One region of the Paenibacillus sp. FSL H7-0703 genome, then DNA from elsewhere that is predicted to be linked to it. Evidence: predicted binding sites of a transcription regulator. Region 1 holds the regulator's gene; each other region holds the start of a gene.
The links. The regulator Rex, encoded in region 1, represses fermentation and respiration genes when NADH is low (regulators of the CRP and FNR family bind a similar motif). The targets are predictions, from matches to a motif close to TTGTGAAATATTTCACAA.
Positions count from the first base shown of each region.

Region 2: a site for Rex is predicted at 1,556-1,573, ahead of pflB (formate C-acetyltransferase). Genes of this name have one in related genera too.
Region 3: a site for Rex is predicted at 3,201-3,218, ahead of MHB46_RS18785 (cytochrome ubiquinol oxidase subunit I). Genes of this name have one in related genera too.
Region 4: a site for Rex is predicted at 4,139-4,156, ahead of lpdD (prenylated flavin chaperone LpdD). Genes of this name have one in related genera too.

Region 1 covers NZ_JBBOPF010000003.1:39,895-47,663, forward strand. The annotation lists gene MHB46_RS25515 (AAA family ATPase) at 1-474, opposite strand, end outside; gene MHB46_RS25520 (hypothetical protein) at 467-1,000, opposite strand; gene MHB46_RS25525 (cell wall elongation regulator TseB-like domain-containing protein) at 1,542-2,066, opposite strand; gene MHB46_RS25530 (amidohydrolase) at 2,104-3,405, opposite strand; gene MHB46_RS25535 (redox-sensing transcriptional repressor Rex) at 3,392-4,045, opposite strand; gene dinG (ATP-dependent DNA helicase DinG) at 4,090-6,957, opposite strand; gene MHB46_RS25545 (tetratricopeptide repeat protein) at 7,113-7,745, opposite strand.
Region 2 covers NZ_JBBOPF010000002.1:41,076-48,844, forward strand. The annotation lists gene pflB (formate C-acetyltransferase) at 1-1,522, opposite strand, end outside; gene adhE (bifunctional acetaldehyde-CoA/alcohol dehydrogenase) at 1,851-4,463, opposite strand; gene MHB46_RS24605 (Crp/Fnr family transcriptional regulator) at 4,722-5,438, shown strand; gene MHB46_RS24610 (DODA-type extradiol aromatic ring-opening family dioxygenase) at 5,578-6,345, opposite strand; gene MHB46_RS24615 (winged helix-turn-helix transcriptional regulator) at 7,086-7,430, opposite strand; gene MHB46_RS24620 (ThuA domain-containing protein) at 7,677-7,769, opposite strand, start outside.
Region 3 covers NZ_JBBOPF010000001.1:4,239,759-4,247,527, reverse strand. The annotation lists gene cydD (thiol reductant ABC exporter subunit CydD) at 1-724, opposite strand, end outside; gene cydB (cytochrome d ubiquinol oxidase subunit II) at 724-1,737, opposite strand; gene MHB46_RS18785 (cytochrome ubiquinol oxidase subunit I) at 1,724-3,130, opposite strand; gene MHB46_RS18780 (response regulator transcription factor) at 3,535-5,193, opposite strand; gene MHB46_RS18775 (cache domain-containing sensor histidine kinase) at 5,186-6,976, opposite strand; gene def (peptide deformylase) at 7,139-7,720, opposite strand.
Region 4 covers NZ_JBBOPF010000001.1:4,943,584-4,951,352, reverse strand. The annotation lists gene MHB46_RS22270 (WIAG-tail domain) at 1-132, opposite strand, end outside; gene fabV (enoyl-ACP reductase FabV) at 322-1,509, shown strand; gene MHB46_RS22260 (DUF1540 domain-containing protein) at 1,808-1,960, shown strand; gene MHB46_RS22255 (hypothetical protein) at 2,116-2,355, opposite strand; gene MHB46_RS22250 (DUF4190 domain-containing protein) at 2,449-2,820, opposite strand; gene MHB46_RS22245 (hypothetical protein) at 3,044-3,631, shown strand; gene lpdD (prenylated flavin chaperone LpdD) at 3,643-3,990, opposite strand; gene MHB46_RS22235 (S8 family serine peptidase) at 4,293-7,769, opposite strand, start outside.

The DNA.
Region 1 (7,769 bases):
CTCCCGAAACAACTCACGAACACGACCCGCGCCAACACCAACGTACATTTCAACAAATTCACTACCTGAGGCTGCAACAAATACAGAATTAGTATAGTGTGCGGCTGCTTTCGCCATCAGTGTTTTCCCTGTTCCCGGAGGACCTGTGAGCAGAACACCTTTTAATGGACGGATACCAAACTTAGAAATTTCATCATGTCGATTCAAAAAGTCCAGGGCCTCACGCAGCTCCTGCTTAGCGCTTTCCTGCCCACCGATTTCCTCAAAAGTCAGTTTGTCCGGACCACTTTTTTTGCGTTTACGTTCTTGCCCAGCACCTACGGCCAAGCCACCACGCGCATGCATGAGCATTAACAAGCCGCTGAGCATCACGCCAGCAACTAGAAGAGGGATAATATTCACCCCAATAAAAACGAGAAATATAATAGTCACCGGCACTATGCCGATTAATGTTTCCTTGATCCATCTAGGCATTAGGCCATACCCCCATTTGCTGAGATTGACGTGGCAATACGATAAACTTGGTCGCTTTACCTTCGCTGAGTCGGATATAGACATTGTTCGAATCCATGTCGGTATCAGCTTTGATACCCGTCTTTTTCTTTTTCATCTGCTCAACTGTAGATGAAATTTGAGTATACTTTTTATTTTCCATCGCTTCGGCTACAGGAAACATGGCCTCAGACCACCATTGATTCAGTGCTGAATTGGAACGATCTTCAATATCCAGCTTAATGGTACGGCTGCCAATGATGGTTTGCCCTTTTTGCTTAACCACATCGACTAATCCGGCCACATCCGCCTGCGGTTTGAGATCTAGTTTCAATACAACCTGATCCTGTTTAATATCTATTTGAGCGCTTGTCACGCCTGGATATTGAGAAACCAGTTTTTCCAGAGGGCTTTGCATTGTAACCTGACGGTAAATGAACCATCCCCCAAATAGCAGCAAAGCTGCCAAAACTGCCGCCACAACGATAGGAACTGCACGCAATTTCAAACAACATCCTCCTCTCAAAATGTAAAACACAGAAGAAACGGGACGAATGTCAACAAACAACCAAATTGCATGATCTTACAGCGATCAGCAATTCTTTTTTCTATCATTTTTGTCTATCACTTATAAAATATAGTATATCATAACGTATATCTAATATCGAAGGCAATGTGTGGAGGAGTTGTGATGAGGCAAAATCTTTGGTTAAGGTGGAGGCGAAACGCTGAGCGTAGGATTTGATCTTACGATCGCTGTTGCCACCCGATTTTTCTCGATTTTATTCTTACTGAGAAAATCCGGCGGCAAAGGCGAACGCTCCGCTTCTCCAGATTCAAATCCTCCACTCCGTACTGCCCGCCATAAAGATGAATTTGCCCTAGGAGAGAAAATGGATAGGTAAAGATGCTTCACTGGTTTTCAGCCCATTTTACGGCATAGCAAGACTAAAAGACGTAAATACGATTTCCATCGCATTTACGTCTTTTTCTTGAGCTTTCAATTATTTACTAGTCATTCATTCCACATCTGCTAATCCTCAACCAGCTCAGTTATTGGGCAAAGTATATTTTACACCCGTCGCTACCCCATCTGAGAAACGATAAAAGGTGTAGTAATGATGACTTCCATCATCGTAAAACAACTGCCACACATATTCGCCATTGAACACACTCGGCTGAAGCCTTACAATTTTTGCACCTGGAAGCTGCTGTTGAATTATTGCCGTCATTTTTTGCTCATCGACTCCGTTCTTCAGCAACTCAGTGTGAACACCGCTATTATCTGCGGCAGGTACGTTAGGTTGTCCTTCCACTTTTTGAAAAGGAACCCACACCATTATATTTTCATTCTGTGCATTTTTCCCTTGAACCACCCAATATACCTGATCCCACACAGACTTCCATGTTTGAGTCGTGCTAACCAGACCACCTGATTGCTTGGCCTTAATGATAGCGGCATTTTTCTCAGCCACCTGGTCTTGAGTAACATAGGAATAATACCAGAAAATGCTGACCAGGATCAGTATTACGGCCAAAATGGCGACCGCTATCCACTTTTTCTTATTTTTCAAACCCGTGCTTCCTCTCTAAGGGGATGTGACACCTGAATTAGCGCGACAGCAGCCCTTCAAAGGCGGCTTGTGCCTCATGTTTGATGCGTTCCTCGTCCATAGTCAGGCATTCGCCGTTTTTCACAACCTGACGACCGTCTACCCATACGTGAACCACGTCTTTGGCGCTTGCTGAGTATACCGCATGGGAAATAAGATCTGTACGCGGCAAGAAATGTGCCTGATTCAGATCCAGCGCGATAAAGTCAGCCTTGTTGCCTGCTGCCAACGCTCCTACTTCTTTTAAACCAATTGACTTTGCACCGTATTCTGTTGCCAGACGCAGCGCTTCACTCGCAGGAACTGCCGTAGGGTCACCAGATACACCCTTGTGAATAAGTGCTGCCAGACGCATTTCCTCGAACATATCCAGGTTATTATTGCTGGCAGGACCATCCGTTCCGAGAGAAACGGTAACCCCTGCACGCAGCAATTCAGGCACTCTTGCTACACCACTTGCCAGCTTCAAGTTGCTACCTGGGTTGTGCGAAACCGCTACACCACGTTCAGCCAGTAAAGCTATTTCTTCGTCATTCAAATGAACGCCATGGGCAACAAGCGAAGGACGGGAGAAAAAGCCAAGCTTATCCAAGTGTGCAACTGGACGCAAACCGTAGTCACGTACGTTTTGCTCCACTTCGGCGATCGTCTCAGACATGTGCGTATGCAGCGGCAAATCCAGATCATGCGCAGCTTGTACGAATTTTTCAATAAACGCAGGTGGACAGGTGTATGGCGCATGCGGTGACATCATCGTTGTAATACGCCCGTCTGCTTTACCATGCCAGTTACGCGCAAAAGTTACGGCCTCAGCCAGCTTGATTCGCTGTTCTTCCTCCGAACATAGTCCAATTGCTCCACGCATCAGACTTGCACGAATACCTGACTCTTCAGCCACACGAGCCACCTCATCCATATGATCGTACATGTCCAGGAAGGTCGTTGTTCCACCTTTCAGCATTTCCAGCACAGACAACGACGTACCCCAGTACACGTCCGTAGATGTAAACTTGGCTTCCATAGGCCACATTTTTTCCTGAAGCCATACTTGAAGTGCCAAGTCATCTCCATGCCCACGCAGCAGAGACATCGCCGCATGACCATGAGTATTAATCAGACCAGGTAAAAACAAAAGCCCCTTACCATCGATCGCTTCCGTCTCTTCCTCACCCGAAGGCAAAGTCTCGCCAATGTAAGTAATGCGGCTATCTTCCACAATCATAAAACCATGGATTACCCCAGCTTCTGGTCCATTTACGGCAAAAGAGCCGTTTTTAATCATCCATTTATTCACTGTCATATTGTGTTTCTTCCTTTCCGTCCTCCAAATAATAAGCGAGGCTAAGCAAATCAGTTGTAAAGTCTGTGGCATGAATCCGAATGTTGGCCGGTGCCTTGAGAGTAGTCGGTGCAAAGTTCAGGATCGCTCCAATTCCACTCTCAATAAGCCTGTCAGCCACGTGCTGTGCTTCAAAATCAGGTACGGTAATAATCCCGATTCGAATGTTTTTTTCTCTCACAGTCGCTTCCAGTTCATCCATCGGTTGCACGACCAATGTATTGATCTTGGTCCCTACCTTATCCGGAAACGCATCAAATACCGCTACAATCTTCATATTGTCTTTTAAATAAGCGTTATAATTCGAAAGGGCTTGCCCCAGATTACCCGCTCCGACCAATACTACATTAATTTGCTGATCGATTTTCAGGATATGGCGTATTTTCTCAATTAGATAAGAAACATCATAACCGATACCCTTCCGACCAAAATCTCCAAAATAGGCGAGATCTTTACGGATTTGGGCCGGGTTCAAATCTAGCCTCTGTCCCAACTCTTGAGAAGAGACCGTAGCCACCTCCCGTTTGTGAAGTGCATTCAGATAACGTAAATATACGGGTAACCTCCGTACGACAGCCTCTGAAATTTTATCTGATTTCATACTTGCTCCCCCTAATTGTAACGAACATACTTAGTGTCCGTCCGTTATGCCTCGGTCTCCGGGGCGGATTGGAGCCATTCGGCGATGCGGGGCACCATTTGCTCCGATGGCATATGCTCCATTTTTGGTCCCGGTAACGAGTACAAAAAGTGCTTTCCGTAATAGGATTCGATCACACGCGTATCGTAAACGATAACGACCCCGTGGTCGCTCGCTGTACGAACCAACCGACCAAATCCCTGTTTGAAGCGAATGACCGCTTGTGGTACAGACAGCTTCATAAATGGATTCTTCTTCTGCTGCTGGAGCAGCTCGCTTTTTGCCTCCAGCAACGGGTGATTCGGCGGTTGAAATGGCAAGCGAACAATGGCTAGACAAGTCAGAGCCTTCCCCGGAATATCGACGCCTTCCCAGAAGCTGCTGGTTCCCAGCAATACAGAAGCTTTGGCTTCCTGAAAACGGCGGGTTAGCTTGCTGCGACTCCCACTGTCCACTCCTTGTCCCAGCACAGTAATTTCGCTGGATGCTAAGGCCTCTTTGAGCGGCTCATACACTTGCCGGAGCATCCGATAGGAAGTAAACAGAACGAGCATTCTCCCCCGCGTCGCCTGAGCAGTCGCTCCTAGAGAGCTAACGAGCATATCTACAAAGTGTGCATCTCCTACACTGCCCTTCACGCTTGGGAAATCCCGTGGAATGACCAGCAACACCTGATCCCTGTAATTAAAGGGTGACGGGAGCTGCGAAGTCATCAGCCGCTCTTGATCTGCGGCCTCCTGCAAGCCAAGCTGATCGATCATGTACTGAAACGACTTATCTACCGATAAGGTAGCAGACGTCAGAATGATGCTTCTTTTTTTGTCAAAAAACATTTCTTTCAACTGGCGGCTCACATCGACGGGCACTGCATAAAATTGTAATGATTTACTGCGGAATTGCCCACTCGCTTCGAGCCAGTATACGGTTGTTTCATCATCGAGTCGCATAAAAAAGCGCAAATTTTCTCGAATCCCCGCCAGATCCTTGAGCAAGCCCGTGATATCTGTAATAAGGCTATCCGCCGCATAATCGTCATGTTCTTCCTTGACGTCCAGCATCAGCTTGTCGCCCTTGCGCAAAATTTCACTCATCGTTACATATAACTGATTTTCCAAAGCCCCCGCCTGATCCCACTTTGCAGGCTTGGCTGAAGGTTTGAGACGGGAAGAAAACTGTCCTGTTTCACCCGGTGTCGCATCGCTTCGCTCTGGCAACATGCCAAACAGCTTGTCGCTTAGCAGGTCCCAAGTTTCCTTAACCTCTAACACGAGCGGATACATCTGATCGATGGTTGAGGCCCAATCCGTCGACTTCTCGTGCCCCGATTTCGCCAACTGTTGACGAAGTGAGGGCAGTTGTCCATTCTTGCTGTCTTTGAAAAGTCGCGTCAGTGTATGCACGAGTGTGAAATATTTCATATGCATACCTAGGTGCTTACCAGCTACTTCCTCCAGGTGATGGGCTTCATCAATCACCAGATGTTCATAGCTCGGCAACAACTGGTGACTAGCTTTGACGTCTGTAAACAACTTAGAGTGATTCGTAATAACAACATCCGCTATCCCTGCTTCATGGCGTGCACGATGATAATAGCATTTGCGGAACCATGGGCAAGAACGACCAAGACAGGACTCTGAATCACTCGCCACCGTTTCCCAGAAATCTCCACCACGGTTGCTCAGATTCAGTTCTTCATCATCACCGGTTTCTGTTAGCGTCAACCAGACGATCATCTGAGCAGCTGTAATTAAATCTTCCTTCGGTGTCGCGAAGTCTCTTCTGTTTATTTTATGTTCAAACTTACGCAGACACAAATAATGTCCCCGACCCTTGAAAATAGCAGCCCGGAACGGAAACGGAATCACCTTAGTCAGCATCGGAATGTCGCGCTCGCGTAATTGCTCCTGCAGGTTGATCGTATGTGTACTTACCATAACTCGCTGTCCTTTTTTCACACTGTGATACAGCGATGGGAGCAAATAGCCGAGGGACTTCCCTGTTCCTGTACCTGCTTCGATCAGTAGGTGCTTGTCTTCACTCAGTGCCTGATTTACACCCTCAATCATCTGTATCTGCGCCTCGCGCTCCTCATATTGGCTCAAGGATGAACGCAAATTGTCCCGCACATCATCCATGTACTCCTCAAAGGAAACACCTGACAGTGGATTCGGGTCATCTTCTCTACGCGGAGCAGCTAGCTCCGTCCAATCTTCCACTTTTAGCGCAAGCTGACGAAAAAACTGATGTCCCTCCAGATCCTGAATAGGATCAAGCTCTTTCTCTTCACGCACCCCATCAAGAAACCATCCAAGGTCACTGTCTTCCTCTGCAAACAAATCGCTAAGCCGCTGTATCGTTATCAAAGGTAATGCTTGAAGCTCACCCAGACACTTTAAAAACACCTCAGCCGTAGCCAACGCGTCGCTGTCTGCTTGGTGAGGGCGATCATGCGCTAACCCAAACTCAGAAGACACAAAACCCAACTGATAAGAAGATAGCGATGGAAACATAATTTTCAGAAAATCCATTGTATCCAAGATTCTTCCGCTAAACGGCAAATATCCGCACCGATCCAGAGCGTTTTGCAAAAAATTAAAATCAAACGCCACATTATGACCGACCAGTACAACATCGTCCAGCATAGGCACGAGCTCCATCATCATTTCTTCAAGTGCAGGAGCATCCTTGACGTCATCGTCTGTAATTCCGGTCAACCCGGTGATAAAAGGGGGAATAGATCTGCCAGGGTTTACATAAGAGCCGTAAACACGGGAAATGCTGTTATCATGATCTATAATTGCAAGTCCGACTTGAATGATGTCATCCGCGGACTGGGTGCCTGTCGTTTCAAAATCCAATACCGCAAATTTCATTCGGGCTAATCCTTTCTTATGACACTTACAAAAATAATAACTCTGTATATTAGCATAGCAGAAGATCGCCTGTTTGGAAATTAAGACAGCCAAAAAAGACGATGCACACGCCGCCTGAGAGGTGGGCATGCATCGTCTTGCTCGGTGTCTGACAACTACATCCAGGTCATCATGGAGCTGTCGTATCGAAGCTTTTCGGTACCGGACAGACAGGCTTCCATATTGTGCAGCGGCTCGGGTAACGCAGGATCGAACTGATGTGCGAGAGCAAAACATTTTTGCGCCTCCTCTACGTCAGCCTGCTTTGCCAACAGACAGCCTAGCGCATTATAGATGACCGCCTTCAGTCCTGCCTGCTCAGTCAGGTCCAGCACCTTCTGAAAATGGCATACAGCCTCTGCTGGATCATCTAGTTGAAAATAGGCCATTCCCATATACATGCGACTCTGCCAGCTGTTCGGAAAATGCTGTAGTACCTGCTCAAATTGTTGGATCGCCTCAGGGTACATGAGTAATCGATAATACCCTTGCCCCCGATTAAAAGCTGGCAGCTCTTTTTCAGGCAGCTCCGTGTCAGACATATCGGTCTCCGCGGAAAACCCGGCCGCACGCAGGCAAACCATTTTTTCCTCAAAGGCCAGCCACTCATCCATAATTCCGTCACTCATTCTCCGCAGCAGACTCCAGTGCTGTAGCAGCTCCTGCCTGCGGGAGCCCTGGGCTGATGGGTAATGCTTCACGATATCATCTAACATGCTGTTCATTTCTGCGAATACATGCTGGAACATGTGCATCCCGCCCTTATGAAAGAT
Region 2 (7,769 bases), on a different contig from region 1:
TGCGTTCGTAGCTATATTTATCATGCATGTAGTGAATAACATTCAAAGTGTTCATGTACAGTTTTGCCAACCATTCCATCATAGGTTTGAAGCGGCTCAACACTTCTTCATAATCCAGAACTTCACCTGTAATGGCTGGGAATTCAGGCCCTACTTGAACGCCAGATTTTTCATCTTTACCACCGTTAATTGCATACAGCAGAGCTTTAGCCAAGTTGGCACGAGCACCAAAGAATTGCATTTGCTTACCGATTTTCATTGCCGATACACAACAAGCAATACCATAATCGTCTCCATAAATTGGACGCATCAGATCGTCATTTTCGTACTGAATGGAGCTAGTTTCAATAGAAACTTTCGCACAATATTTTTTGAAGCCTTCAGGCAATTTTTCCGACCACAGTACAGTCAGGTTCGGCTCCGGTGCAGGTCCCAGATTGTAGAGGGTGTGCAGGAAACGGAAGCTGTTTTTAGTTACCCGTGTTTCTCCAGTTACGGACATACCACCAATGGACTCAGTAACCCAAGTTGGATCTCCACTGAATAGTTCATTATAGTCAGGTGTGCGCAAGAACTTAACAATACGCAATTTCATAACAAAATGATCGACCAGTTCTTGAGCTTGTTCTTCTGTCATTGTACCCTCTTCCATATCACGTTGAGAGTAAATATCAAGGAAGGAAGATACACGTCCTAAGGACATTGCTGCACCATTTTGTTCTTTGATTGCTGCAAGATATCCAAAATATACCCATTGGAAAGCTTCTTTCGCATTGTTAGCAGGTTTTGAAATATCAAAACCGTGCTCAGCAGCCATTTGTTTCAGTTCATTCAAAGCACGAATTTGTTCGGAAATTTCCTCACGCAGACGAATTACGTCTTCTTCCATGGAATCAACTTCAAGGCTTTTCAGTTGCAGCTTTTTATCTTGGATCAAGAAGTCTGCACCATACAAAGCTACACGACGATAGTCACCGATAATACGACCACGACCGTATGCATCAGGCAGACCAGTAATGATACCAGCTTTACGGGCTGCTCTCATTTCATCTGTATAAGCATCAAATACACCTTGGTTGTGAGTTTTACGAATATGAGTGAAAATATCAATGATACTTTCTGGTACTTCAAACCCATAGGCTTTACAAGCGTCGATCATCATCCGAATTCCACCAAACGGCTGCAAAGAGCGTTTGAATGGAGCATCTGTTTGTACACCGACAATTTGCTCTTTATCCCGGTCTAGATAACCCGGTTTATGTGAAATAATAGTGGATGGCGTATTCACGTCTACATCAAGCACGCCGCCGTTTGCCAACTCTTTTTTGGTAAGATCGGATACAATATCCCACAATGCAGTTGTGTTGGCGGTAGGACCAACCAAAAATTCTTCATTGCCAACATAAGGTAAGATATTAGTTTCAATAAAATCGTTGACGTTAACTTCTTTAGTCCATTTGCCTTTTTTAAAACCTCTCCAGCCAGATTGTTGCTCTTGTAATTCTCTCTCAATCACCGACATGTAAATCCCTCCAAATTGTTTGGTCTTCCGGACTTGTGATTTTTTTCACGATAAAGCTATTTCTTGAGCCCGGCCTGTTCACCGATGCCTTACGCTCAGTGTCGGGACCTTTCTTACACCCTTATTGTAGAATAATGATAGAGTGTAGTATGTGATAAAAATCACAATATGAGTGATTTTTATCACTTTATTTTCCCTAGCTTCACGCCTATATCCTTAGCCTTGCCGTTCACCTCCCTTCCCAAACCAACAGGCCCTCTATATAGAGAGCCTGCATCGGTATTGAACGAGAAAATGCTTTTTCACAAGCCTCTTCGTACCTATTATATTATTGGTCAAAACGTCCGTAGAAGGCATTGCGATAGACATCAGCCAACTCAGTAACCAGCGGCAACTTCGGATTCGCAGTTGTACATTGATCTTCAAAAGCGCGGTCAGCCAGATAGTCTACACGTGATTCGAAATCCTTCGCATCGAAACCGATTTGTTGGAACGATTCCTCGATACCAAGTGTTTTGTTCATCTTACGGATCGCTTCGATCAAGCTGTTAACCCCTTCTTCGGTGGTACGTGCAGGCAGTCCCAGTATGCGCGCAATTTCTGCATAACGCTCATCCGCAACAAAGTGCGAATATTTAGGGAACGAAGCAAATTTTGTCGGTTTTTTCGCATTATAGCGAATGACGTGCGGCATCAAAATGGCATTCGTGCGGCCATGCGCTGTGTGGTATTGTCCACCCCATTTATGTGCAAGACTGTGGTTAATGCCCAAGAATGCATTAGCAAACGCCATACCAGCAAGTGTGGAAGCATTATGCATTTTTTCACGAGCCAGCTTATCACCGGTCAGAGCCGATTGTTCCAGGTATTGGAATACCAATTGAATGGCTTTAATCGCCAGACCGTCTGTGTAGTCATTAGCCATTACGGACACGTAAGCCTCGATAGCATGTGTCAGAACGTCCATACCTGTGTCCGCTACAGCTGTTTTAGGCAGCGAATATACAAACACTGGGTCAATAATTGCCACATCAGGAGTCAACTCATAGTCAGCCAGCGGGTACTTCGTGTTGCCCAGGTTTTTGTCCGTAATTACTGCGAACGATGTAACTTCGGACCCTGTACCCGAGGTTGTAGGGATAGCTACAAATTGTGCTTTTTGACCCAAACGTGGGTACTTGTAAATCCGTTTACGGATATCCATGAATTTTTGTTTTAAGTTATTGAAATCAGTATCTGGATATTCATAGAACATCCACATGCCTTTAGCCGCATCCATTGGCGAACCGCCGCCCAGTGCGATGATGCAATCCGGTTGGAAACGTCTCATCATTTCAGTACCACGTTCTACCGTAACTGTCGATGGATCTGGCTCTACTTCAGAGAACACTTCGATAGCTACTGGTGTTTGGCGTTGATGCAGATAATGAATAACACGATCTACATATCCCAGTTGTACCATCATAGGGTCCGTGATAATGGCTACACGTGTGATATCAGGCATTTTAGCAAGATACTGTGTCGAATTTTTCTCAAAATAGATTTTGGAAGGTACTTTGAACCATTGCATATTCACCGTCCGTTTCGCCACCCTTTTCACATTAATCAAATTGACTGCCGATACGTTCGACGAAGTCGAGTTACGACCGTACGAACCGCAACCGAGTGTCAACGAAGGAAGGTTGGTGTTGTAAATGTCGCCAATCGCACCATGTGTGGAAGGTGCATTTACAATGATACGTCCTGTTTGCAGACGGTTTGCGAAGCGAGCGATAACGTCCTCATCGTTCGAATGAATAGCGGACGAGTGGCCCATGCCCCCGAATTCCACGACTTCAGCAGCGCGTTGAATACCTTGTTCTGCATTTTTTACTTTATAGCAAGCCAATACAGGACTCAATTTTTCCGCAGACAATGGGAATTTTGTTCCTACCCCTTCAATCTCAGCGACCAAAATTTTAGTTCCTGCTGGTACTGTGATACCACTCATTTCAGCAATTTTCACAGCAGACTGCCCGACGATAGCTGGGTTCACTGCACATTTCTCGACATTCATAGCTCCTTGAGTGAGCTTAGCTGCTTCTTCTTTATTTACAAAATAGCAGCCGTTAGCGATCATCAATTTTTTCACTTGTTCGAAGATTGGCTCTTCGATAATAACCGCTTGCTCGGAAGCACAAATCATACCGTTGTCGAAAGATTTAGAGAGGATGAGATCGTTCACAGCCTGCTTGATGTCTGCTGTTTTTTCAATAAAGCAAGGCACGTTACCTGGGCCTACACCCAGAGCAGGTTTACCGCAGCTATATGCCGCCTTAACCATGCCTGATCCACCAGTTGCCAGAATCAGCGCCACATCAGGGTGGTTCATCAGTACATTGGTCTTATCCATCGAAGGTGCTTCAATCCATTGAATACAATCAGCTGGAGCACCATGTTTAACAGCTGCTTCGAGCAAGACGCGGGCTGCTTCCGCACTACACGATTGAGCAGATGGATGGAAACCGAAAATGATTGGGTTACGTGTTTTAATGGCAATCAACGCTTTGAACATCGTAGTCGAAGTCGGGTTTGTCACTGGAGTGATCCCCATGATAATTCCGACTGGCTCTGCTATCTTTTGAAAACTCTCAAAATCATTGTCCTCAATGACACCGACGGTTTTTTCATTTTTGATACTATGATAGACATATTCTGTTGCAAACATGTTTTTGGTGATTTTGTCCTCGTACACACCGCGTCCTGTTTCTTCAACAGCCATCTTCGCCAGGTACATGTGTTTATCCATCCCTGCAAGTGCCATAGCTTGTACGATTTCGTCAATCTGTTCCTGATTCATACTCATGAAAGCTTGCTGTGCCCGGTTTCCCCGGTCAATCAGCGTTTGAATATACTGCTCTGCGCTTTGCTCTTTTTGGATAACCTCGTTTTTAACAGCCATTTCCCTCATCCTCCTGTTATCTCGTGTACTATCTCTTGTTCACGCACTGATCGTAACACAGCTTTTCAAGATATATTGTGATTTTTTTCACAATCTATTTAAAATTTTATTTTATGAAGTGAATTAAATCACAAAGTTTGGAATTCTGCCACTTTTACCCCCTCTTCTTGCCCCAAAAACTCATTGCACAGGTATATAATGAATTTGAATTGATCAAGTTGCAGATAAAAAACATAGGATACAAAGGGGAAATGGACGATGAGAAACCCTACAAATGTAATGGAAGCCCGCGGCAACACCTGTTGCTTCTCGGAGGCCAGCTTCAACCGATTGCAAGTGATGATGAAAGATCGAGTTATGCCAGAAAGCTCGCATCTGTTCTGGGAAGGAGATACAGCGGATAAGCTGTTTTATATTAAGCGCGGACGCGTGAAAGTAACCAAAACAACGGATGAGGGTAAGGAACTTATTCTATATATGTATCAAAGCGGCGATCTTGTTGGTCAAGCTGATCCATTTTTCGGCACCAAGCATTCCTTTTCTGCTGAGGTTCTGGAAGACAGTGATATTGGCGTAATCGATCATACAGATCTGGAGCTGCTTATTTGCCAACATTGTGATTTTGCGATTGATTTTATGAAATGGATGGGTTCGCATCACCGCATTACTCAGACTAAGTTCCGCGATTTGATGATGTACGGCAAGCCAGGCGCTTTATGTTCGACACTCATCCGTCTATGCAATACCTATGGTGAGCCTCACGGCGAACATATCCTGATTCATAAGAAAATTACTCATACTGACTTATCTAATATGATCGGTGCGACCCGGGAAAGCGTAAACCGGATGCTTAGTGATCTACGTAAGAAAAATGCAGTAGAATACGATAATGGCATGATTGTTGTCAAGGATTTGGAAATGCTGCAAGGCGTATGTCATTGTGAATTGTGCCCTCGTGAGATTTGCCGGATATAATAAATTGTTTTTTATGTAAAAGGGAGTGTTATAAGCCATTATAGCTTATAACACTCCCTAATTTATTTCCACTCCCCTACTTATACAGGAGCAGTAGCGAAGCATTTTAACAATAGTCCTTCTTCTGGCAACAAACTTTCTAAAACTGTAAGCATAGATAACTTAAATTCCCCATCTCATAGCTTCTATGGATGACCTTGGCTTTGTTTGCAGGATTTCCACTCCCCATCGCAATAAACAACGGTACAAAGTGCTCTGCTCTTGGTACGGCCTGACGAGCATACGGTGCTTCACTTTCATAGTGATCCAAAGCCTCTATATCTCTACTTTGCACTTTTTCAATAATCCAATTATCAAAATCTATAGCCCAAGGTTCTGTTTTCGTTTCCCCCCATTTGACGATACGCAGATTATGAACAGTCACTCCACTGCCAATGACCAGAATATCCTGTTCTCCCAGTCCACGTAGCACTTCACCAATGACATATTGTGCTTTGGGCGAGAGATATGGATTTACAGAGATCTGAACTATCGGAATGTCTGCCTCAGGATACATACGATGCAACAATGTCCAGGATCCATGATCCAGTCCCCTCACCCGATCAGTTTGTACGTCAATACCCTTTTGTTCATATAATTTTTCCAACTTATTGGCCAGTTCGACAGAACCATGTGCTGGATATTTCACCGCGTACAGTTCCGGTGGGAAACCACCAAAATCATAAATGGTATCGTACACGTCATCCATCGAACTGATCGTTAACGTTTGCGCTTCCCAATGAGCAGTAAAGATAACAACCGCTTTAGGACGAATGCTTTTCCCCAGTTGCTCTAAAAATGAAGTATAGTCTGTCTGTTCAATAGCAAGCATCGGTGAGCCGTGGGCCAAAAATAAAGATGGCATCATATAAATATCCCCTTGTCATCAATAATTTATTTTATTCATTAAGTAACTTTATGTAAGTAATAGTACATAAGTAACAGAGTTATGTCAACACAGACTCCAACATACACTTAGATCAGTGATTCCATAAATAAAGATTGATATAGGTATAAGGTCATAGTAATATGTAACTAATAAATTTCAAAATTTCACTATACTTCGATACAAAGGACTGGTTTCTATGGAGATGCATAATTCTAATTGCCCAAAATGTGGTTCCGTTTTTCGTCAGAACCTTAGAAACCTGTGTAGTACTTGTATTCAGGAAGAAAATATATTCTTAGACCGCTGTTCTAACTATCTATGGAAGCATCCTTCTACTCATACCCGCCAGCTCAGTGATGTAACCGGCACACCTATAGAATTACTCACAGACTGGGTAAGAGCAGGCAAGTTTCCCTCCACATACAGTCAGCTCGATTATCCTTGTGAGTCCTGCCGTTCCCCTATTTATGCAGGAAGACTTTGCCATTCCTGTCTGGGTACATTCCGTTCGGCCGCGCTGGATATTCAAACCCGTGTGCCCCGCCGTACAACAGCAGCATTATTCTCAGTTGCAGGGCGCGTCAAAGGCTATTAGCCGTGCTACCTATGCACATCATTTCTGTGATATGGATAAGTAGTCCTATACACAAAATAAAAAAACAGCCTTTTTCCTAGGAAAAGGCTGTTTTGCTATGAGAAACGCTTATTTAGTTTGGTGCTCATCTAATCCATTCCTCAGCCCAAAATTGAATCTGTTCCATAACCGGCTGAAGTGCACGGCCTTTGGTTGTTAGCTCGTATTCAATGCGGACAGGAGTTTCCGGATATACATGACGTGTAAGAATTCCTTCATTTTCCAAATCTTTCATCCGCTCTGATAACATTTTGTCACTCATTGTGGGAATCAGATTGGAAATATCCTTAAACCGCTTAGGACCGCTCATCATGGATTGAATAATTAATCCATTCCAACGCTTGCCCAAACATGAAAAGGCGGTTTCAAAACGCGGACACATTTTTGCACATTGCGGTTGACTCTCCAAATTTTTCACCTTCTTTTGCATTTCGGTTTGATAAAGCTTTCCTTTTGTTAGTATATATCATTTTAGCATACTTTATCCCGAAAGAAAACACTTTCTTCTTAAATTAAATACCTGCGCCGATAAAGTTGCCATGACCAAAACTGATTATACAACAAACCAACACAGCAGGTATATGTCTAAATCGTTAAATACAAAAAGGCGGAATCCCAAGAGGTTCCGCCTATCAGTCTGTTCATTATACAGCTCATCCATATGTGATGATTGTCATTATACCAACACTCCACCGAGAGGTCTTACAGGTTCACTCCTACCATATATTGGTTTGTTAATACTTGTCGGAGAAGTCCAACGAATGCTGTT
Region 3 (7,769 bases), on a different contig from region 1:
CAAATGAGGAAAGAAACGCTACCCGCAGCGTGCGCATCGTTGCCGTGCGGTATTGGTCGCTGACCTTCCCAACCGTTTCCCCATGCTCTTGGCTACGACCCAAAAACCTTAGTGTCTGAAGTCCACGCAGCGAATCCGTGAAATGATGAGATAACAGACGATAGGAACGCCACTGCTTGTCTGCCTGCTTCCGCGCCGCTAAGCCGAGCAAAATAAAGAAGCCTACCAGAATCGGCATCGTAGTCGTCAAAATCACACCTGAAATGACATCCAATGTGAAAACATACACAAGTACAAGTATAGTTACAGCCATCATGTCAATCATTCGAGGAATGGACAGTTCCAAATACGTGCGAAAACGATCCATGCCGTCCAGCGCTAGCGTCACCAATTTGCCGCTGCCTTCCTGCGCTGCAAAACCCGGCCCCCGTTCGAACAAACGTGCAAGCAGACGCTCCCGTAAGGAAGCGCCTGAAACTTCGGCAAAACGGCCGGCTGTCCGGCGTTGCAGCCAGATCATCGTATGCCTCATTGCAAAAGCTGCGAAAAACAACGCCAGCGACGGCCAAGCCATCACCAGCGGATTTTTATCAAATAAAATCGTAACAGCCTTTGCTAAGAAGATTGCTTGTGCAATCACAGCGGCCCCCTGGAGCAGGGAAAGGGCAGCCAGTAGCAGCATCACTGGCCGAATGCCCTTTAATTCAAACCATGCCTTATCCATTAGTATTCCAAATGATCCTTCTCACTGAGGCGCTTATGGAAAACAAAATAGCTCCACGCCTGATAAGCCAGCACAAAGGGTAAAAGCGTTGCTGCAACAATCGTCATGGCTTTCAGTGTGTAATGACTGGAGCTTGCATTATAAATCGTCAAATCAAAAGCACTGTTAATCGAGCTCACCATAAATCTTGGGAACAAACCGACGAATAACGAAACGAAGGTCAGTAAAATCACTGCACCTGTCATCCCGAAGGCCCATCCTTCGCGGCGCTGCTTCAGGAAGTACCATGTCAGCACATAGGCGACAATTCCCACTGCTACCGCAGCATACATAAAGGGACCGCGACGTGCAAATAAATCCGTTGCAAAATAAGTCCATACCACCATGCCCACAAGTAAAATGCCCAATACCGGAAGAAACTTGGACGCGATCACACGAGCGCGATCCCGTACTTCTCCAATCGTCCGCAGGGAAATAAACGTCAGTCCGTGCATTAGACACATTCCGACCACTGTCAGTCCAATCCATATGGTGTATCCATTGAATACATCGGAAAATCCAGCTTTCAAATCCATGTTTTGCTGAATAGGTACACCTTTCACCAAAGCCGCAAAAGCCATACCGAACAGCATCGGCGGTAGAAAGCTACCAATCAGAATGCAGGCATCCCACGTTCCTGTCCACCATTTCCCTTCAGCCTTGCCGCGGAACTCAAAAGAAACTCCACGCAAGATCAAACCTAGCAAAATAAAAACAAATACCAGATAATATCCGCTGAACATAGTTGCATAAAAATGCGGGAAAGCGGCAAACATCGCACCTGCTGCTGTAATCAGCCACACTTCGTTGGCATCCCAAAATGGACCAATCGTATTGATCATCAAACGTTTTTGTTGGTCATTGCGCGGTACCAATCCCGTGGCCATCCCCACGCCAAAATCAAAGCCCTCCAGAAAAAAGAAACCAGTAAACAACACTGCGATCAATAAGAACCATAAATCATTTAGCGACAATGGTGTCACCCCCTTGAGCAAAAGGATCATGAATTACCGTTTGCTGATGCGGCTCAATATCTGGACCTTTGCGAGCCGTACGGTAAAACAGAAACGCCAGCACACCTGTTAAAATTAAATACAATGTGGTAAATGAGATGAACGAGAACAACACTTCTCCAGCCACAACAGTAGGCGAAACAGAATCTTTCGTTTGAAGTAAACCAAATACAGTCCACGGTTGGCGACCTATTTCAGTCATGATCCAACCTGAAGTATTCCCAATGAATGGAAGGGATATCCCCCATATCATAAGACGGAAGAACCAGCGATGTGAACCTTCCAACTTTTTACGGAACGTCAGGTAAGCTCCGTATAAAGCGAGTGCAATCATGCCACATCCCGCCGCAATCATAATGCGGAAGCTCCAGAACGTGGTTCTTACTGGCGGGATATAATCTCCCGGACCATAGGTTTTCTCATATTCTGCCTGAAGCTCATTCATACCAGGCACAGAGCCGGTAAATTTACTATAGGATAGAAAACTCAAAGCAAAAGGAACTTTAATCTCAAAGGTATTTTCCTTTTTTCCAGGATCAATCCATGCGATAACTGTCCAAGGAGCGGGGTCACCGCTGTTCTCCCATAAGCCCTCACTGGCAGCCATCTTCATCGGTTGTGTTTTCACTAAATATTGAGCCTGACCATGACCAAACAAAGGAATAGCTATGGCGCTGATTAAGGCAACAATAATGCTCAATTTGAAAGAAGGTTTAAAAAAGTCCATATTCTTTTTTTGCATCAGCTTCCATGCACTGATACCCGCGATCAGAAATGCTCCTGTCGCAAAAGCAGCAAACAGCGTATGCGGAAATTCCCATAGCAGTTGTTCGTTCGTTAGCAGAGCGGCAAAATCTTTCATTTCTGCACGTCCATTTTGAATCTCATATCCTACGGGACGCTGCATGAATGAATTAGCAGCTAGAATCCACAATGCCGATAACATCGTACCGATAGATACCAACCACATACAGATTAAATGGACCGTTTTGGACAATCTTTCCCAACCGAATACCCATAATCCGATAAACGTCGATTCTAGAAAAAATGCAAGCAATGCTTCAATCGCCAGCGGCGTACCGAATACATCACCGACAAAACGGGAAAAGTCCGACCAGTTCATCCCGAACTGGAATTCTTGCAAAATCCCGGTGACTACGCCCAGTGCAAAGTTAATCAGCAGAAACGTTCCCCAGAATTGAGCCATTTTTTTGTACAAGTCATTTTTCTTGATAACATACATAGTCTCCATAATTGCCACCAATAACGACAATCCAATAGAGATCGGCACATAAACAAAGTGAAGAATCGTTGTGGTTGCAAACTGCAACCGTGCCAAATCCAATACGTCCATGATGTTGCTCCTCCCCCTGCACTTCTCTTAACAATGATTTATAGTGTCTGTAATCTGAAGTCTTCTACATTTGTGATAGTATTCACATTCTTACATATGCAGCGGTCACTTTTTAGAAAATGACTCACTCCGTACCTTCACCATGGCTGTCATGATCCGGCTTCAGATTATCCCCATTATATAGAATAAATTTAAATGAAATAGAATCGAAAATGTGAACATCGTGTCGAAGCTGTGTCATAATGGTGTCGATTTGATGAAAACGCCCTAAACTCCATAATAAATGTGACATTTTCGATTGATCTATCCATTTTTTCACCATAAAAAAAGAGCCTCTCTTCGTTCGAAGGTTATACCTCCGACATCTGCAAGAGAGACTTCATAGCGTTAAACCTAGGAATCTATCAACAGCCATCTGTTCCTCCATTCTTTTGAACCCGATTACGGTAGGAGGAAGGTGACATTCCAGCATACTTTTTAAATTTACTATGAAAATAATCTGCATTCGCATATCCCACGCGTTCCGCCACCTGGTGTACCTTAATTCCTTGTGCAAGCAATTCCCTTGCTCGCTCAATCCTCACCTTATCCAGATAGGCATTAAAGGCCTCGCCAGTATGACTTTTGAACAGTTTGCCCAAATATCCACTATTGTAATTGAACATATCTGCCAGTAACTCCAGTCGCAAATTTTCATCATAATGACTATGTATAAAGTCAATCATTTGTTTCATGATGATGCCCTTGCCACCAGATTCAGTCTGGCCAATCCATTGCAACACATGCTCCAGCGAGTGATCCACCAGCTCGCCCAATGTGGAATAAGCATATACATCGGTTATAAAGCTGGAGTGCTCCTCCACCACGGTTCGGCTGTGATCCTGTCCGGCTGCATACTTGTTCAACGCCAGTGTGAATGTTTGGGCGAACGCCGCCTTGATTGCAGATTCTGTGCGATAAATCCGTGGAAATTGGTCTTCCATTTCCTTAATGACACGGGTTGCAGCTTCACTATTAGCCATATCTAGCGCATAGTACAGCTTTTCTGCATAACGTAGGGGATCATTTGTAGCACGATCAGACGCTCCACTCATTTCAGCCTCAACTGTCTCCAATTCGTGTAGGTCTCCAGAAAGCAAGACTCTTTCTGCCCGGAACAAAAACGTACGTTCTAACAATCGTAGTGCCTGCTCAAAAGATCTGGGAATGTCGTTAAGAATGGATACAGGATCACCGGCAGCCACATAAATTTCCGTTGCCCACGGCTTTAGCTCCTGTCGCCAAGCAGCCAGTAACTGAAAAGCATCTTTCTCCGTTTTTAACGTGGCGGGAAGCAAAAGACCCATATATATTCCAGCCTCAAACACGATACCTCTGCCCTGCTCATGGCACAATTCCGTTAGCCGCTGCTTTGCTGCCGACTGCCGAGCTTGCCGATCCCAGTCAGGAATACGTAAATCCAGCAGAATAACCTGATAGCTACTCCAGTCCAACGCTGGTAACGCAGGCTGTTGTCCATGTTTTCCGTTACCGCTTTGATGTTCAGCTTGCTCGGATGCTTTGTGCAGAGAATCGCTGCCTTCTACGGCATTACGAGCATGCTCTCGATGAACCGGAAACAATAATGCTTCGATCCAATTACGCTCATGGGAAGGCGTACTTCCCCATTTACCGTCTTCTTTCTCGTCCTCAATGTTTTGCCATACCCGTTTCAACTCTGTCGTCATTTCTTCCTCATCAACTGGCTTCAGTAGATAGCCATCTACCCCGAAGCCCAAGGCTTGCCGTGCATAATCAAAGTCTGCATATCCGCTTAATATGAGAAAATGAAACGGCTCTCCGTTCTTTTCACGTATGCTTCGTATGACCTCCAGTCCACTCATCCCGGGCATACGAATATCTACAATGACCAGCTCCGGCCGATGCTCTCCGAACTTATCCAGAGCCTCGCGTCCGTTCCCTGCCGTATCAACAATACGGAAGCCACAATTCCCCCAGTCAATAATAGAGGACAATCCTTCACGAATCGCAGGCTCATCATCTACAATCATTGCTTTATACATTTGACTCTTCCTCCCTTGGTATGGAAAAGTATACGGTTGTTCCTACTTGTAATGCGCTTTCAATATGCAGACCATTACGTTCGCCGTACATCAATGTCAGACGTTGGTGTACATTACGCAGGCCAATACTGCTCCCTTCCGGCTCATCCGCCCCCCTGATCCGAGCTAGCAGACGGGTCAGTTGCCCAGCTTCCATGCCGATCCCGTCATCTTCTACTTTAATTTTCAACTCTCTTTGTTCTATTGTAATATCTACCTTCACGGTAACTGGCTCTTCCTTATTTTCCAGGCCATGAATGACTGCATTTTCCACCAGCGGTTGTATGATTAAGGGAGGAATCGACATGTCCGTCGCGCTTTCTTCCAAATTCACTTCATAGATCAAACGATTTCCAAATCTGAACTGCTGAATTTGCAAATAGGATCGCACCATATCCAGCTCCTGTAGTACCGTCGTTTTACCACTGCCAATCTCCAGATTCCGGCGCATCAGCCTGCCAAGCAAACGCACCGTCGTTGCAATTTCCGCTTCCCCATTCAGATGTGCTTTCATTCGAATGGACTCTAGCGCATTAAACAGAAAGTGCGGATTAATTTGGCTGGCCATCATTTTTAGCTTGATATCCTTTTGTGCCAATTCCAGCCTGTTGTTGTGCTCACTCGTCTCATAGACCTGCGCCATGAGTTGGCGAATACTACTCACCATATAGTTGAAACGGCGGGATAAATCCCCGATCTCATCTCTTCCCTCCACACTCGATACCACATGAAAATCGCCCGCGGCTACCTTACCCAGCTCATAGCTCAACCGCTGTAGTCGTTTGGTAATCAGCCAGGAAATGATGGTGATTAGAATCAGTGCCATAACCAGCACTGCAAGAACACATAAAGCACCAATCAGGCTGATTCGGTTGGCTCCCTGTACAATATGCTCCGTCGAAAACACTGAAATAATCGTAAATCCGCTCACACTGGAGGCGGGCAGCAGCTCATCCACGATGATGTTGGAGGGCACTCCGTTGATTTTCGCTTCATATATTCCCTTACCCGCACGCTGGACGTCAAAGCCCAAATGTAAATCTCCCAACGTCTGACCCACCGACTGTGGACGAGTAGCTGCGACTACAATCCCGTTACGATCCGTAATCAATGTTTCAAAAGGCTCCTTGCTCAGCATATGATTCAACTCGGTCTGGCTCAGCGATATCATCAGAACTCCCTTGGTATTGTATTCAGGAAATGGAATTTGCCGTATCAGGCTCAGGCGATTAACCGGGTTATCCTCCTTATCCTGAATGTAAAACCAGTTAATCGCCGTCCCCTTCAAAGCCGTCTGGAACCACGGCTGCCGCTCAATATTAGAATCTACAGGAATAAACTCCAGATTATTGACAAGCGTCGGATTGTACGAATAGAACCGGATGGTAGCAACTTCTCTATATTGCTGAGTATACTCATTAAAATCCTTGTATTGATGATACGCATTCATGAGCTCAAGCATGCCCGAATAGCGGCGGTTCGCCATCTCCTTTAGCCTTTTATCGAACATGAGCCCATTTGAAATATCCGTTGGCACACGCAGTAAATTTGCCGTCTGGCTCTTGATCTTTTCCACATTGTTTACCGTCTGGGCAATTGCACTATTCAATGCCTGCTCTCGCAAATAAAAAGTAACGCAGCCGCCCACCACCAGCACCGGGATCATGACAATCAGTACGTAGGAGAACAGCAGCTTATTCCGCATACGCATATTATTCATCAAAAGCCGTACTCCACGATTCATGCCATCCCTCCCATAAGATAAGCGCTTACATTTTTATGTATTTTCACATTCTCTATCACAATCTACACGTTTCCAGTTTAAAGCTTCGTAACCTCTATATCTATATTTTTGTAAAATTTAAAAATGTGGCGAACGGAGTCACCACACTTTACGATTCCTAAACTATTTACGTACAAAAGGTTCGATATGCACTCCCTGCGGCAGCTTATGCGGATCTTCCGGGTTGATACGGTCATAGAACATAATGCCGTCCAAATGGTCCATTTCATGCTGCACGACAACCGCTGCATAACCTTTGAAAGTCAATAGCTCCTGTGTTCCGTCTGGTAAAGTGGCCTTAATACGAATTTTTTCGTAACGCGGTACATATCCGGCTACGTACCGATCTACAGACAAGCACCCCTCACCCTGTTCCAAATAAATCATGGACGTGGAGTGACTGACCAGCTTCGGATTAAACAATGCATACTCTACCGTTTTGTCCCCATCTTCATAATAAATAGCGCACATTCTTTTGTTCAAACCTACCTGGTTCGCAGATAACCCCACACCCGGGCGCAGATCATAGCGGCCAGCCAGCTCTTCATTTTGGCTATTTTTCAGATAATCTAGCATCCATTGCATCTGTTGCAGGTCCTCTTCAGACAGCGGCAGGCATACCGGCTCAACCTTTGTGCGCAAAATCGGTTCCCCTTCACGCACGATATCCTTCGTGAGAAGCATGTCCATCGATTGATTACTCATTCGTCAGCCTCGATTCATTTAAATAAATATACTTTCATGTTATTCTGCA
Region 4 (7,769 bases), on a different contig from region 1:
TCTTGCTTCTGTCTCCCTCTCCGCAGGCTGTGGCTTCACGCGCTGTATCATACTTAATTCATTCATATCCGGGTCAATTACACTATAGAGCGGCTTTTTGTTTCTTATGGTTTTGCGGCTCTTATTCTTCAAGCAGCTCTCTCCCTTCTCGTATTTATCGTTACAGCATCATATGCAGGCCCTTAGGCACTTGCCACCCCGTGCAAGGATACACTTTTGGGTAAAAAGGATACTTACTGAAATCCACGTTTGAAAAAAAATAGTTAAAAGTTAAAATAGTAAGGGTGAAGATCGCTACAAGAAGAGAGGAATTACAATAACATGATTATCAAACCAAGAACACGTGGCTTTATCTGCACCACTGCTCATCCGGTGGGCTGTGCCCAACATGTTCAGGAGCAAATTGACTATGTACAGGCCCTTCCTGCTATCCAGGGACCCCGTAATGTACTTGTGATCGGGGCATCTGCCGGATATGGGTTGGCTTCTCGCATTACTGCCGCCTTCGGTGCGCGTGCCAATACAATTGGTGTATATCGCCCTAGTAATGCTACTGCCACACGTACAGCATCGGCAGGCTGGTACAATTCTGCTGCATTTGAAAAAGCTGCTCAGGAAGCTGGGCTTAAATCCTTAAGCGTGACAGGCGATGCCTTCTCGGATGAGGTCAAAGCCAAAACGGTGGAAGCCATTCGCGAAGAACTGGGACAAGTCGATCTGGTGGTTTACAGTGTCGCTTCAGGTCGTCGTACAAATCCTCGCACAGGCGAAACGTTTAATTCCGTGCTCAAACCTATTGGTAAGCCTTACACAAACAAGACCGTTAACTTCCACACCGGGGAAGTCAGCAGCGTGACGCTTGAACCCGCAACAGAAGAAGAAGTACAAGCAACGGTAGAGGTTATGGGTGGTGAAGACTGGAAATTGTGGATTGACGCCTTGCGTGAAGGCGGTGTATTGGCTGATACTGCAACAACCTTCTCCTTTTCGTATATTGGTTCAGATATTACGCAAGCCATCTACAGAGAAGGCAGTATCGGAAGTGCAAAGGATCATTTGGAGGAGACAGCGCATCAGCTGAACGATCAGCTGAAAGTTACAGGCGGACGCGCCTTCGTCGCAGTCACCAAAGGACTCGTTACCCAATCTAGCTCCGCTATCCCTGTCGTTCCTCTGTATATTTCTGCTTTATATAAGGTAATGAAGGAAAAAAGGCTGCATGAAGGGTGCGTAGAACAGAGCTACCGCCTGTTTGCTGAGCGTCTGTACGCACCAGAAACTCCTGTAGATGAAGAAGGACGTATTCGTATTGATGATTGGGAACTGCGCGAAGACGTACAGGCAGAGGTTGAGAAGATATGGGAGGCGCTGACGACCAACAATATCTACGAATTGTCAGATCTTGAAGGATATCGTCACGAATTTTTCCAACTGTTCGGCTTTGAGTTCGAGGGCGTAGACTATGATGCTGACATCGATCCCATCGTAAATATTCCTAACGTGCGCTAAGTCTTTTCATATCGTCATTATGTCAGAAAAACAAAAAAAGCTGTTCTCCAGCAGAGAAACATTTCGTTCTGCATGGAGGACAGCTTTTGTTTTTTAATTAAAAGGGACACTTGTGTCCGCTTTGAACTGCAAAATGAAGCAAACATTGCAATTTTAAATTTCATTTGATATTGTACCAGTAGGCATAGCAAAGTCCCTCTTCCTGACAAGAGGGTAAACACAGTTGGACAAGTCCTACCTTGACTGACCGTGATACTATTTGCTCAGCCCATCACAACCATATAAGGAGGTGTACAACATGGCAAAAGACGTTCTGTGTGAAGTCAATTCATGTACGTACTGGGCCCAAGAAAATAAATGTAGCGCTAGCTCCATTTATATCGTAAGCAACAGACCTGAAGACACTCACAAATCCGAAGAAACAGACTGCAAAACCTTCGAAGCCAAGTAAATCTTTGATTTCAAGCCTAAGCTTTATAATGAAGGAGCCCATGCCCGGGTTCCTTCTTTCTTATGATATTCTAACAAGAATGATAATTATTATCAAGTCCTTTTTCGGTACAGAAAAAATGCTATTCGCTTGTATACAATCATTTCTCTGCTACTTTATAAAGCCACGCCGAAAAGGACCCTGCTGTTCTCTCTAAAAACAAAAAAAGAAGCGTCGCTCTGAACGATTCGCTTCTTGTGCTTGACCTTTTGTAATTGTTCTTGCTTGGTCGGCTTCATTCGTATGTGCTGTGAAATCTCGCCATAATGGCCATTCGTTTTGCGGCTCTGTGCCGCACAATAGATTCCAGCGCGTTTTGCCTTGCTCAGCGCTTTTTGTGTTTGAGTACGTGCCATACGGCTTCACTCTCCTTCATTGGACTCCTTTTATCATAACATCCAATAGTCAAATCGTGAATGGTTTGTCTGACTCAAGCATTCTTCAATTCATTAAATGTCTGAAAAAATATCCGGATCGCCACTGGAGGCTGCCACAACAAAAACAATGACCAAGAAAATGATGATCAGTGTATAAATCAGTGTACCGATAATACTACATACCAGTCCAGCAATGGCCATACCTCTGCCTTGTTCGCCATGACGGTTAATTTCCTTCAGGGAAAGACTGGACAAAATAATACCCACAATTCCGATAATCAACCCGATATAGGGAATGACCACAGATAAAATCCCGAGCACCATCGAGGCAACAGCTTTACTATTCGTAGGTGGAACTACTGGGGGCGGGTTAAATGGGGCGTTATAATCGTTCGTCTCCTGAAAAGGATCGGAAGATCGAGGCTCCTTGTACAAATCACTCATCCGTTAAATTCAACTCCAATAAGTAAAATAGCAATTATATAAGTTCTAGGGTACCACAATCTTACAAATCAGGACAGTACTTATTTCAATTTTTTAAATTAGAACGTTAAAAAGAAGAAACATAGCGATATTAGCACTTTTTGAGGTAACCGGGCATACAGTATTTTACCTGTTACAGATCAATTGCGCTCCATGAGAGCATCCTGCCAAGGAGGTCGGAGCTATGTTATATCGTGCAACATCCCGCAGAAAGGGCTCGCCTCACAAACGATTAAATGCAGATACACTTAGGAAAATATCCGCTGCCATGCTGCCCTTTTACAAAGCTATTGCAACCCGACGTGCTTTTGCCGTCCAATGGTCACGAGCTGTCGTTCAGGGCAATTTGGATCGGATGAAATCCCTTCTCTGCTCAGTAGCGCCATTTGCCGCCAAACAAGGCTTAGGCACGAATGGCATTGGCTACTTTATTTCCTTTTTAGCTCAGCCACCGATGCTCTATTATACGAATGGAACGACGATTCCACCCGGGACTGTGCAGTTTACGTTTGAGCCGAGAGTTCATCGCGCCATCGCAAAAGCCGTTTTTCCACTGTATCGCGAATTGGCACGCAATCCATGTTTTGCTTCTGCCTTAGCCAAAGCAATCAACAGACAAGACCAGCGTGCAGTTCATGTCATGATCCGTAGTTTGATTCCATCCTCTGCGCTGAAATCCGTACAAATTGAGGATGATGGCTTTGCCTTACTTTTTAAGTATCCCTTTAGCAAGTATCCCTATCGCAATCTGCTCTTTCGGGAGTTCACTTAAAAAGGTCGCTACTAGCGTTCTTGCTTGAGTTTTCCAATGAGCTCTTTTCCCAGTTGTATAGCCATATCTGTCAGCACTCTGATTTCGTCCTTGGTTGCATGATCCAAATGTGCTCCGCAGCAAATGGCAAAATTGCCCGCAAACTCTTTTCGCAAGCGAACTGCAATTTCTTCGGTAATATAAAACTCCTTGTGATTTTGTAATTGCACAGTTTGAATCGGCTCGAGCCTGGCCCCTGCTGTAATCGTTCCCAAATGCGGCTGATCACCGCCAGAAATGAGTACAATGATATCTTCCCCCATAAAATAGGCATCCAGCACAAGACGGATACGTCCGTTTTCTTTTTGCAAATGAATCATATAATCCTCTCCTGCTAAAAATTTTATTCAGGATTTTGCAAAATTCGATTCCAGTCGCTCCAAAGTGCAATATATAGACGAACTAGACCATTTCGATCTATATATCGTTTATTGAAAATCGCTTATTGGATTTTTGCAAAATCCTCTATTGTGAAACGATTCACTTTATAGAGTTCTACTCATTGTATCGCTTCTTGAACGGCTCGACAATTAAAAATGGCCCACAGCAGCCTCTATAAACCGTGGCTTGCTGTGGGCCTTCATTGCTATTCTAAAAGAAGCCTTCCCTTTCCTACTGGCTGTTAACGGATCGTGATCGTATGCACAGTCTTACCACTTGCGCCGTCATTATCCGTCACCGTTAGCTCTACGGTATACGTTCCAGCTGTGGTGAATTTATGCTTCACCTTGGAACCGACTGCCGTATCGCCATCGCCAAAATTCCAGCTGTAGCTGACGATTTCACCATCTACATCACGGGAAGCTTTGGCGTTAAATTGTACATTTTTGTTCTTCTTAGCTGATTCATTAGCCTGAATAATGGCTACTGGCTTTTCATTGGATGTAGGTGGATTCGGATCAGGGTTCTGTCCTCCACCATTGGTTACATACAATTTTCCCGGCGCCTCCGTCTCCACTTCATTTCCCGCTGCATCCCTTACCCGGATCACGATGACTCCGCCTTCCAGGTTCAGAGAAGATGAAGTGAAATAAGTACCTTCATAGTGGCCTGACGAAGTTTCATTTAATGGAATATCGTTGCGGCCCAAAGTGGACAGGTTGAAAGGCAGCTCCACATGAAAGGACGCCTCCAAACCGGATGCACTGTCAAAGGATACTCGTACCGGCTGCCCTGGAGTAATACGCACATCCTCAGCAGGGCTAATGTTTTCAAGCTTCGGCAGAGCTGTATCGACATACACCGAGCGCGTAACGGTTGTTTCGTTTTCGGCAAGATCCTTGGCCGTCACCGTAATTTGATTTTCGCCTTCGTTGATAAGCAATCGCTTGTTAAAGCTGCCATCACTTCCAAATTCAGCGGGCTCACCGTTAATCGACAATTCGGTGAGGAACTCGTCGTACACGGTACCGATAACACTAACTACACCCGCGTTCGTACGGGCTCCTTCATCAGGAGAAGTCAGGATCAGACCCGGTTTAGTCTGATCGAGCGTCACAACTACCGTTTCGGAACGATCCGTTAATTTGCCGTATACCGCTGCTTGAACACTTAGCGGATTAGCACCTGGCTGAAGATCAACCGACAAACTGAACTGACGATCCTTCACTTTCGTTGTGCCAGCCAGCTCCTTACCGTTAAAGAGCTGAATATCGGCTCCTTCTGCCGGGGAAGTTCCTGTTACGGTAATCGACTCTTCCTGCGTATACGTAGCCTTCGTAGGAGTTGTAATCGTTGGGGCATTTACCGGATATCTGACGATAGCCCGGATCATGTAGTTCCCTTCCTCCTCAGGTGATTGGCTCCATGCTCCGCTTACACCTTGCCAGCTGCGAAGTGCATTCGGGCCACTCTCATCTGTAGCAAGACCCGGCGACTGTGTGCCTACAGCAGACTGTGTATATACGATGTAGAAGTCACCTTGAACCGTTACCGGCTCTGGAAGCTGCACCGTCGTCCATTGTGTCTCATCCCTTACGGCAGTCCCGTCGAATGGACCAGCCAATAATCGTCCAGGTGCTCCTGCCGCACCAGAGGCGTCATAGATAGAATATTGGAATGCCGTTCCTCCCGGATTCGGAAAGGCAGAGTTCCAGAACAAAAGCGATGCTCCTGTCACTTGAGCCACTTCCGACTCAGGCGTCATTCTGACTGCCCATGAATTGCCTGCCGCGTTAAAGGCTCTAGCATTTTCTCCTGTCCCGTCATCGTAGGCAATGCCTCCTTGGAACCCGATGAAAGGTTTCAACGTGACATTCGCTTCCACACTACCGTTCGCAGGAGCAGTAACGGATACACTGTCACTATAATAATTCTCAGCTGAAATGGACAATGTGTATGTTCCTTCCAGCACGTCCAGCGTAAATTCTCCAGCCTCATTCGTCTCTACCGGAGCAATACGCGCATCCTCCAGCACCAACACTTTCGCTTTTTGGATCGGTTCACCGGATTGCTTGTCGGTAATGACCCCGTGAATCGTACCGTGAGGTACGGCCTGAAGACTAAAGTTTGCTCTGATGACTTTGTTATTCTCAATCGTGACTGCTTTCGTTTGAGGCACATAACCATAGGCTTCAGCCTTCAGCGTATAGTCGCCCGCTACATGGGTGAAGCTGTATTTGCCCGTGGTCGGATCCGTTTTCACCGAACGTCCGGTTTCCAATACCGTAACCGTAGCGCTGGCTGGAAGACTGTCGAGCCCGACACGTCCACTATCCACCGTTGTTTCTGCCGGCTTCACTTTCTCCTGGAATTCACTCTTTTCAGTGCTTGTAATTTTGTACAGCGGGAATTGTTCTTCCGCTTTTTCCAGCTTGATATTCGACTCAGGTACGATGTCCTTGGTCACTGTCGCAGCTGGAATGCCCAGCACACGGAAATCGTCAATGTACCAGCCGTTCTTGTTCACACTGTTATCCGATTTCAAACGGAAGCGAATTTGAATCTCATTGCCGGTGTAGCTATCCAGATTGTAATAAACTGGAGTCCACTTTTTCCCGTTCGTGTTGTGAGAGAACTTGCCCAGCTCGCTCCACGTGTCGCCATTGTTTTTGGACACTTCCACATAACCGTAATCATAGCCGGCCTCAATTTCAAACCAGTGATTGAAGGTCAGTGTTGCGTTGCGTACAGCCTGCAAATTAATTTTTGGAGAAACCAGCGAAAATTCAGCTCCGTTCTCATAATTGCTATCAAGATCGGTTGCCCACACATTCGGTCTGGACACTGCGCTCTCTGGTCCTACTTCCTTCGGAATGCCACGTTCCCACTCATCCTTGGTACCGGAATGAGTCCAGCCATTATCCGAGCTGCCGTCAAAATGATCGCTATACAGCGTATCCGGCACGTCTACTCTCAGAGAAGCCTCATTCGACTTGATTCCTTCATTGCCACTATAATCCTCAGCCGCCACTGCATAATGATAGGTTGCTCCACCGACCGTGATGGTATCTGTGAGTGTCAGTGCTGAGGTTGTACCGATGGAAGTATAATTTTTGCCTGATTGGGTAGAACGATACACCTTGTACTGCTTTACATCCTCATCGGAGGAAGCATTCCATGCTAGTGTAACGTTGCCCACAGTATCTGCTTCAGCAGTCAAATTGCTCGGCGCAGCAGGTGCAACGGTGTCTGGCTCCTGAATCGACAGATCGTCAATATACCAGCCATCCTTCACAACCGTATTGTCACTCGTAAAGTTGAACAGGAGGTATACCTTTTGACCCGCGAATGCCCGCAAATCAAGATATTGTGTTTTCCAGCCGTTGCTGGTGCCGGTAAACGATAATACCTGCTCAAACGCATTCTGATTGTTTGTGGTTGCTACGTACACTTTGCCGAAATCAGAATTGTTTTCAAGATCGTACCAATGCTTGAAGCTGACCAGTGCCCCTTTTGAGCTCTCGGTCAGATCAATCGGAGGGGCCATAAAATAACTGTTGGAGTTGGCCTGATATTGGCCTTCGAGATTAGTTGCGATGACCTTTGTACCCGAATGTGCGTTTTTAGGGCCGCTTGTCGGAGTTCCCCATTTCCAAACACTGCCCTGTCCACCGATATTAATACCGGCAATGTCTTTTTCGAAGTCTTGTGTGTAGCC